One region of the Cytobacillus solani genome, then DNA from elsewhere that is predicted to be linked to it. Evidence: riboswitches for the same ligand, from Rfam matches in the RefSeq annotation. Region 1 holds a riboswitch; the other holds the start of a gene.
The links. A riboswitch is a leader RNA that binds a small molecule or an ion and turns the genes downstream of it on or off. The one in region 1 is predicted to bind lysine.
Positions count from the first base shown of each region.

Region 1 (3,981 bases):
CCAGATATTCAAACCATCCAGGATTGTATATTCGATTTGAGAAAAAAATAATTGGCAGAATGTGGGCACTGCACGAAATAGAAACAATGGCTAAATAAAGAATCAAGTTCTGTTTAAATCTCCTTGGATGATTCAAAATCCATTGATAAATAATCTTTGCAGTAGCAAAGTAGAATGGCAATCCAAGCCCTGTAAATGCTAACCGCCACCAATTATGTGAATAGATTTGCAATTCTAGAAATAACCACTCAATACCGACAAATAAACCGGCAAAAAGGAAAATCCAAATCCAATTTAGATGAAAGGTTGCAATGAAGGTTGCAATAACTGGCAAAGCAAATGCATTTGAGGCAAAGGCGCCTAAGTTACTGTCATAAAAGGGATGACCTTTAACGAATTTAGGATAATATTCATAGCTTCCTAAAAAAGTAAAGATGACCGTTTCAATTATAAAGCCGAGTCCAATCATAGCTAATAAAAGGAACAGGGTTCCTGTATTTCTTTTTTTAAAAAGATTAAAAATAAAAATGGAAATACTAAAAACAATGAGAGCTAGAAACCAATATGAATTATACACACTGATCACTCCGATAAATCGAGAATATATATAATTTGTACAAATGCCTGAATAATATTCGGCATTGGAAACTGAATGCATATTAAGTTTGCAAAAGATAGTAGAGTTACAGTATGAAGTATACATAGAGATGAGGGGTTAAGAGGATGGCAAGAGAAATAACAGAACGAGTAGATATGTGTGATGAGAATGGCCGATTAGCCGAAAACAGCATCGGCTGGGCAAGGCAGCCGCTGTTTAATTGCAATGTGTCGGGAAGGTTCCTGCGGAAGAAAAAATGGAATTATTGGTGTGTAACAAGCCCAGAGTTCTTGTTTTCAGTCACAATTTCTCATTTGGATTATGCTGCTGTTTTATTTGTGTATGTGCTAGATTTACAGAGTCTTAGTTTTCAGGAGCAGACAGCCATTGTTCCATTTGGATTCGGCTGTAAAATGCCTGAAGAGGTGAATGCCTCCGTGAAATTTGAGGGAAAGCAAATGGCTATTTCATTTGAAGAAAAGGGAGATTCCACAAGTATACGTGTTCATTGCCCGCATTTTAGCGGAAGAAATAAGCCGTTAGTTGCAGAAGTACGAGTTGAACGTCCACGTGGGCATGAATCGATTAATGTCGTTGTGCCGTGGAGTGAAACACGATTTCAGTTTACGTCAAAACAAACAGCACTTCCTGCAGCTGGAACAGTTCATTGGAATAGGAAGGAATACATCTTTAATAACGAAAATGCCTTTGGATGCTTGGATTTTGGCAGGGGAGTCTGGCCCTATCATTCGACATGGAATTGGGCTCAAGCTGCGGGGATTGTCAATGGAAGATCAGTTGGCCTAAATTTCGGTGGTCAATGGACGGATGGAACTGGACAGACTGAGAATGGAATTGTGGTCGACAGAAAGCTAAGCAAAATCAATGAAGACATCAGTTGGGAATATGATAACAGCAATTATTTGAAGCCTTGGACATTGAAAACAGCTGAAACGGATCAAGTGTCTCTAACGTTTCAGCCATTGTTTGAGCGAAAAGCAGCAACGAACGCATGGGTTATTCGTTCCTCCGTTCACCAAATGATTGGTACATTTAACGGTTATATTCGAACGAATGATGGGGAAAAGATAATGATTGAATCCTTTGTAGGGTGGGCAGAGGATCATAAGGCAAGCTGGTGAGTTCAACGAATCTAGTTCTTTGGTAGCAAGTGCCAATTTTGATGAGTTGACAGAATAGGCTTACTACTGTAGGATAATGAATATAATTTAATAAGACCTCATCTTTGCTGATGAGGTAGAGGCGCGGTATTTAATAGTCTGTAGTGGAGCTTGAGAAGCTAGGATGCTAGAGAGAAGGAAATATCGCCGAAGCTTGTAATATTCTCAGTATTGCTTGCTGGGTCTGCAGTTAAGAACTGCAGGACTGTCTCAATGAACTTACCCGGTTTGTTGAGTTGTGCTATCTCATTTAGGGAAAGAAGAGGGATTTTGGGGCAAACTATAAACGTTGCGACCTGAGTTCATCTCAGGTCGCTTTTTGTTTTTAGTAAAATGCCTAAAGGCAAGAGGTCAAGCATATATTAGACTATTAAATCAAATAAATAGGGGGAAAATAGCATGAAGAAAAAACTATCATTATTTTTAGCGATATCTCTTTCAGCCATTATTCTATTAGCAGGCTGTGGAACAAGCGGTGATTCAGATAAGAAGACAGAAGGATCAGGATCATCATCAGAAAAAGATACCTTTAAAGTAGGACTTGAAGCTGGCTATGCACCATTCAATTGGACACAAATGGATGATTCAAACGGTGGCGTTAAAATCGATGGCAATGCAGAATACGCAGGCGGATATGATGTAGAAATCGCTAAGAAAATTGCTGAAGGGTTAGGCAAAGAGCTAGTGATTGTGAAAACAGAATGGGATGGACTTGTACCATCGCTAACTTCAGGAAAAATCGATGCGATTATTGCTGGGATGTCACCGACAGCAGAACGTAAAGAAACCATTGATTTCTCAGATAACTACTACAAATCGGATTTAATCATGGTTGTCAAAAAAGGCGGAAAGTATGAAGGTGCAACTTCGATCCAAGATTTCAAAGGAGCAAAGGTAACGGCACAGTTAAATACATTCCACTATTCAGTTATTGATCAAATTGATGGAGTGGAAAAAAAGCCAGCAATGGATAACTTTCCGGCTATGAGGGTAGCGCTAGAATCGGGTGTTATTGACGGATATGTTTCTGAACGTCCAGAGGGAGTTAGTGCATCAGCTGCAAATGATAACTTCGCGATGGTTGAATTCACTGAAGGATTTAAGACGTCTGAGGATGATACGGCTATCGCAGTTGGGATTGCAAAGGATAGTGAGCTAACAGCAAAAATTAACGAAATATTGGCTGGTATTTCTGAGGAAGAACGCATCAGTATTATGGATGCTGCAATTAAAAATCAGCCAGCGGCAGAATAATGGTTTGTGAAGCCGGCTGCATCAGCACAATGTAGTCGGCTTCCACGTTTAAGGGGAGGATACGAATGGATTTAAGTTTTGAATGGATTATAAAAATTATTGAAACAAACTGGCCGATGTTTCTGCGCGGAGCAGGCGTAACCCTCTTGATTGCATTGATCGGAACTATTTTTGGGGCATTGATCGGGTTATTGGCAGGCATCATCCGCACCATTCCAATACCTGAAAAAGGAGCGAAGAAAGGCTTCTTAAAATTCATTAACATCATCCTATCCGTGTATATAGAATTTTTCCGTGGCACACCGATGATTGTACAGGCAATGGTTATCTATTATGGTTCTGCTGCAGCATTTGGCTGGCAAATGAACCCGATTATTGCAGGGGTCGTTATTGTAGCAATCAACACAGGTGCATATATGGCTGAAATTGTCCGTGGGGGGATTATTTCAGTTGATACTGGACAATATGAAGCAGCCCAAGCCATTGGAATGAATCATGTTCAAACAATGACTCATGTAGTGATGCCACAGGTTATCCGCAATATTTTACCAGCAACAGGCAATCAATTTATCATTAATATAAAAGATACAGCGGTCCTAAGTGTCATTTCCGTTACTGAGTTATTCTTCCAAACGAAAACGGTGGCAGGCAATAACTTTAGATATTTCGAAGCATTCTTTATCGTATGTATCATTTATTTCATTTTGACATATGCAGTCACTTTAATTCTGCGCTACTTTGAAAGAAAGCTTGATGGTCCGGATAATTATATAGTCGTAGGCAATCAGGCTCAGATTGAAGCTGGAGAACATAAAGGGATCGGGCAATAATGGGGAAGGAGGAGAATGGTATGGAGACAGTCATTGATATTCAGCGTTTAAGTAAATCCTTTGGAAACCATGAAGTATTAAAAGATATTCATTTCTCAGTGAATAAAGGAGAAGTCGT
Region 1 is NZ_CP041305.1:2,052,081-2,056,061, forward strand. Features, by position in the region: gene FI644_RS10510 (hypothetical protein) at 1-577, opposite strand, end outside; gene FI644_RS10515 (DUF2804 domain-containing protein) at 724-1,740, shown strand; lysine riboswitch at 1,849-2,031, shown strand; gene FI644_RS10520 (transporter substrate-binding domain-containing protein) at 2,179-3,033, shown strand; gene FI644_RS10525 (amino acid ABC transporter permease) at 3,099-3,863, shown strand; gene FI644_RS10530 (amino acid ABC transporter ATP-binding protein) at 3,884-3,981, shown strand, end outside.

Region 2 (3,981 bases), 660 kb from region 1:
CCAGGATAAAGGTGAAATGTTTGCTGCTTTTAAGGATTCCTTAGAGCCTTATAGGAATAAACTTACTATGGTGCTTTTTCAATTTCCGCCATGGTTTGATTGCAAAAAGCAAAATGTAGATTATTTACGTTGGTGTAAAGCACAAATGGGCGATATACCATGTGCATTAGAATTCCGGAACCAATCATGGTTCCATCCTGCATTTAAGGATAAAACCATCCACTTTATGAAAGAGGAAGGATGGATTCATAGTATTTGTGATGAGCCACAGGCAGGCACAGGCTCTATTCCGATTGTGCTGGAACCGACGCACGAAGAAAAGGTTTTAGTGAGGTTTCACGGTCGTAATATTCATGGCTGGCAAAAGAAAAATGCTGATAATTGGCGAGAGGTTAGATATTTGTATCGATACAACGAGAGTGAACTTGCTGAATGGGCAGAATGGTTAAAGGTACTAGAAAAAAAGTGCAAAACGGTATATGCAGTTTTTAACAATAATTCAGGCGGCGACGCTGCTGACAATGCGAAACAGCTCATACAAATGTTAAATATTGAGTATAATGACCTTGCCCCTAGACAATTGGAGTTATTTTAAAATTCATTACACGCATTTCCATCCACTAGCATATTTTGATAGAGAGGGAAAGGAGTGTTTGATTTATGATTGACTTGAAACCTGTTGATATAAAGGGGCATACATTCCTATGCGTCTCCGTGGAATTGCCGAAAACAAATTTACTTGTAGTAACAAATGATAAAGGATATATTATGTGTGGGGCACTTGATGTCTCATTACTTAATGAGAAATTAAAGGATCGGAAAGTAATTGCTGGCAGGGCAGTGGGAGTAAAAACCATCGAACAGCTGCTTGAAGCACCATTGGAATCCGTCACGTATGAAGCGGAGTCGTTGGGCATTCATCGAGGAATGATAGGGAAAGAGGCTTTACTAAAAATGGTATAAAGGCATGCCAATGGAGCTGTTCACAAGATTTTGTGAAATAGACTTCAATTGGCTGCCTTTTTTGTTTTCTAATTTCAATATTTTTCGACATAATTAGAGTCTTACCTGTCACTTTTTAGCGAAAAAGGTTATTATAGTTAAAGGTGATAATGAATGAGAACGACATTGGAAAAACTTCGGAAATGTTATAGGAGTAATTTATGCGATTAGTGACAACCTCATCCGTAGAAGCTGGTACAATACTTGCGAAGACCATTTATAATGAAACAGGACAAATCTTGCTTAGTGAAGGTGTTGAGCTGAAGGAGAGTATGATTCAGCGCTTAAATTCATTAGGAATTAGTTATATTTTTATAAAGGATAGTCAAACGGATGATATTGAATACAAAGGAACACTATCCGATCCTATCCGAAGAAAAGCAATTCAAACAATAAATTCGACTTTTTTGGAGATCCAAAAGGATTCAAGTATATCCAGTTCATTTGTAGTTGAAAAGGCATCAAGACGTCTATCCGAATTGATTCGGTTTCTTATGACTGAGTTAGGAAGCAATAAAGAACTATTGAACTTACTTTCAGATGCTTATACATACGATAACTATATCTTCACCCATTCGTTAAATGTCACGTTATACTCATTAGCGCTTGGATTGGAGCTGAAACTTACGCCAAAGGAATTAGAAACATTAGGTTTAGGTGCTATTTTCCATGATATTGGAAAACTGCAGGTGCCGATAGATGTTTTGTTAAAACCAGGAAGATTAACGGAAGAAGAGTATGTTGCAATTAAAGAGCATGCGGAAGCTGGTTTTCAAATTTTAAGGAAGGTACAAACCATACCTCTCTTAGTTGCGCATTGTGCTTATCAGCATCACGAGCGTATTGATGGTTCGGGCTATCCTAGAGGAATTACTGGAAAAGACATTCACTTTTTTGGAAAAATCATTGCTGTTGCTGATGTATTTGATGCAGTAACATCGAATCGTGTCTATCGGAAAGCGATGCTGCCGCATGAAGGCTTAGAAATTCTATATGCAGGTTCTGGAACCTTATTTGAACAGAAAATTGTAGAAGCCTTTCGATTAGCTGTTGCCATCTATCCGGTCGGGATAACGGTAGAGTTAAATGATGGACGAAAAGGAATTGTTACAGGGCAAAATATAGGTTTAGGGGATCGTCCGATTATAAGAATTATGGAGCATAAAGGGGAACAAGTTCCACCATATGAATTAGATTTAAAAATTGAACTAAATGTGGTCATAGCGGAATGTGACACAGCCTTTTAATGCGTACAAAAGTTTAGAAAGATTTCATTAATAAAGAGTATTTTTTATTACGAAAATAGAATGGATACCTTCATTTTTATTATAGAACTTGTCACTAATCTATTATTCTGGTATAGTAATAAACAATTGAATAAACCTTATCATATCCGATGGGGTAGAGGTGCAGAATTTAAGAGTAAGCTGTGTGAGGATGACAACAAGGATCACAGCCTAAAGGGAATTTTGCCGAAGTAAATGAATTTGTGTCAACAATCATTTGCTGGGGTTACTTTGAATAAGGGTAATACTGTCATTATGAAGGACAAGCAGGAAATCTGCTTTACTAAGCCTTCATATTGGGGAGCTACAGGTCGTGATGGAGAATCTTATTACTTATAAGAGTAATGATAGATCACCTCTATCGTTACTCTTTTTTATTTTTTCTATCATTTATTGCATTAATTGGTACGATTCTAACATCAGATAATATAACGGAGTATTCAGCGTTCTCTGCATTTATGCAAATAATCCCGATGAATCTATATGTCTGGGCTACATTAGCAATGGTGTTCATTGTCGCATTCAAAGGGTTAGAAATTGGACCAATGAAAGTGCACGAACGGCATGCTGTAAAGGAAGGGGTGGTAGCAGACCCTACAAAGCCAGCTGCCGGGGAATTGAAAGATGATCTGCCGACAAGCACGAAAGGATCTGTTGGCGACTTGCTATGGTCAATCATTGCTCTTATTGTTGGAACAGTTGGAGCTATGCTTTGGACAGGAATTGCAGGGACCGAAGGAAGCGTGACAGTCTTAACAATTTTTGAAAATACAGATGTGACAAAATCACTCATTCTTGGTGGACTATTTGGATTAATTGTTACATTAGGATTTTTTATCCGCCAAGTCTTTGTTTTAAAGGGAGTGGGTGGACAAGTATTAGGATGGGGAGTTTGGGCAGGAACGAAATCGATGCTTCCGGCTGTGTACATTCTTCTATTTGCATGGGTGATTGCTGATTTAATCGGGCGTCTAGAAACTGGTAAATATTTAGCAGGTATTGCTGAGCGTACGAATTTAAATCCTTCATTTCTTCCCTTAATCCTCCTTGATTTTATAATAATAGCTGGCAGACGTTCGAAAGCCGAGTGGCAGAATATGCAAGTAGAATAAAAGAAAAGGGCTTTCTCTTGATGAGAGGGCCTTTTTATTGTTAAAAAAATAATGATAAGATATATTTTGAATAATTATAATTTTGCTAAAATATTGCTTTGACAGATTAATCTAAAAATATTATACTGTTTTTAGATTATATCAATTAGTCAGATAATACTAGGATTCATCATTATTTTTTTATTAGAAGGAAGAACTGACTATTTGCAGGGGGTAGATGTGAAAGGCAAACTGGTAAATGGACAGACAAAAAAACCTCAATACGATCTAAATGTTCAGAACAATCAGAAATAAAAGGGGGAGTAGAGATGTTTTTTAGAAAGAAAATTACTTCAGTACTTATGGCTTCGGCCTTGGTAGCCGGAGTATTAGCTGGCTGCGGCGGGGAAAAGGCTGGTACAGAGGGTTCAAAAGACTCTGGCGGAGGCGGAGATACAATTAAAATCGGTGCAAACCTGGAGCTATCAGGAGCTGTTGCTTCTTATGGGCAGGGGATTGCCGAAGGAATTGATCTTGCTGTTGAAGAGATTAATAATAGCGGCGGTGTAGACGGCAAGAAAATAGAAATCATTAAAGTAGAT
Region 2 is NZ_CP041305.1:2,716,179-2,720,159, forward strand. Features, by position in the region: gene FI644_RS13560 (DUF72 domain-containing protein) at 1-595, shown strand, start outside; gene FI644_RS13565 (YunC family protein) at 661-963, shown strand; gene FI644_RS13570 (HD-GYP domain-containing protein) at 1,164-2,249, shown strand; lysine riboswitch at 2,397-2,603, shown strand; gene FI644_RS13575 (Na+/H+ antiporter NhaC family protein) at 2,633-3,400, shown strand; gene FI644_RS13580 (ABC transporter substrate-binding protein) at 3,709-3,981, shown strand, end outside.
Region 2: it holds a riboswitch for lysine, as region 1 does, so the genes downstream of both, FI644_RS13575 (Na+/H+ antiporter NhaC family protein) here and FI644_RS10520 (transporter substrate-binding domain-containing protein) in region 1, are expected to answer to the same signal.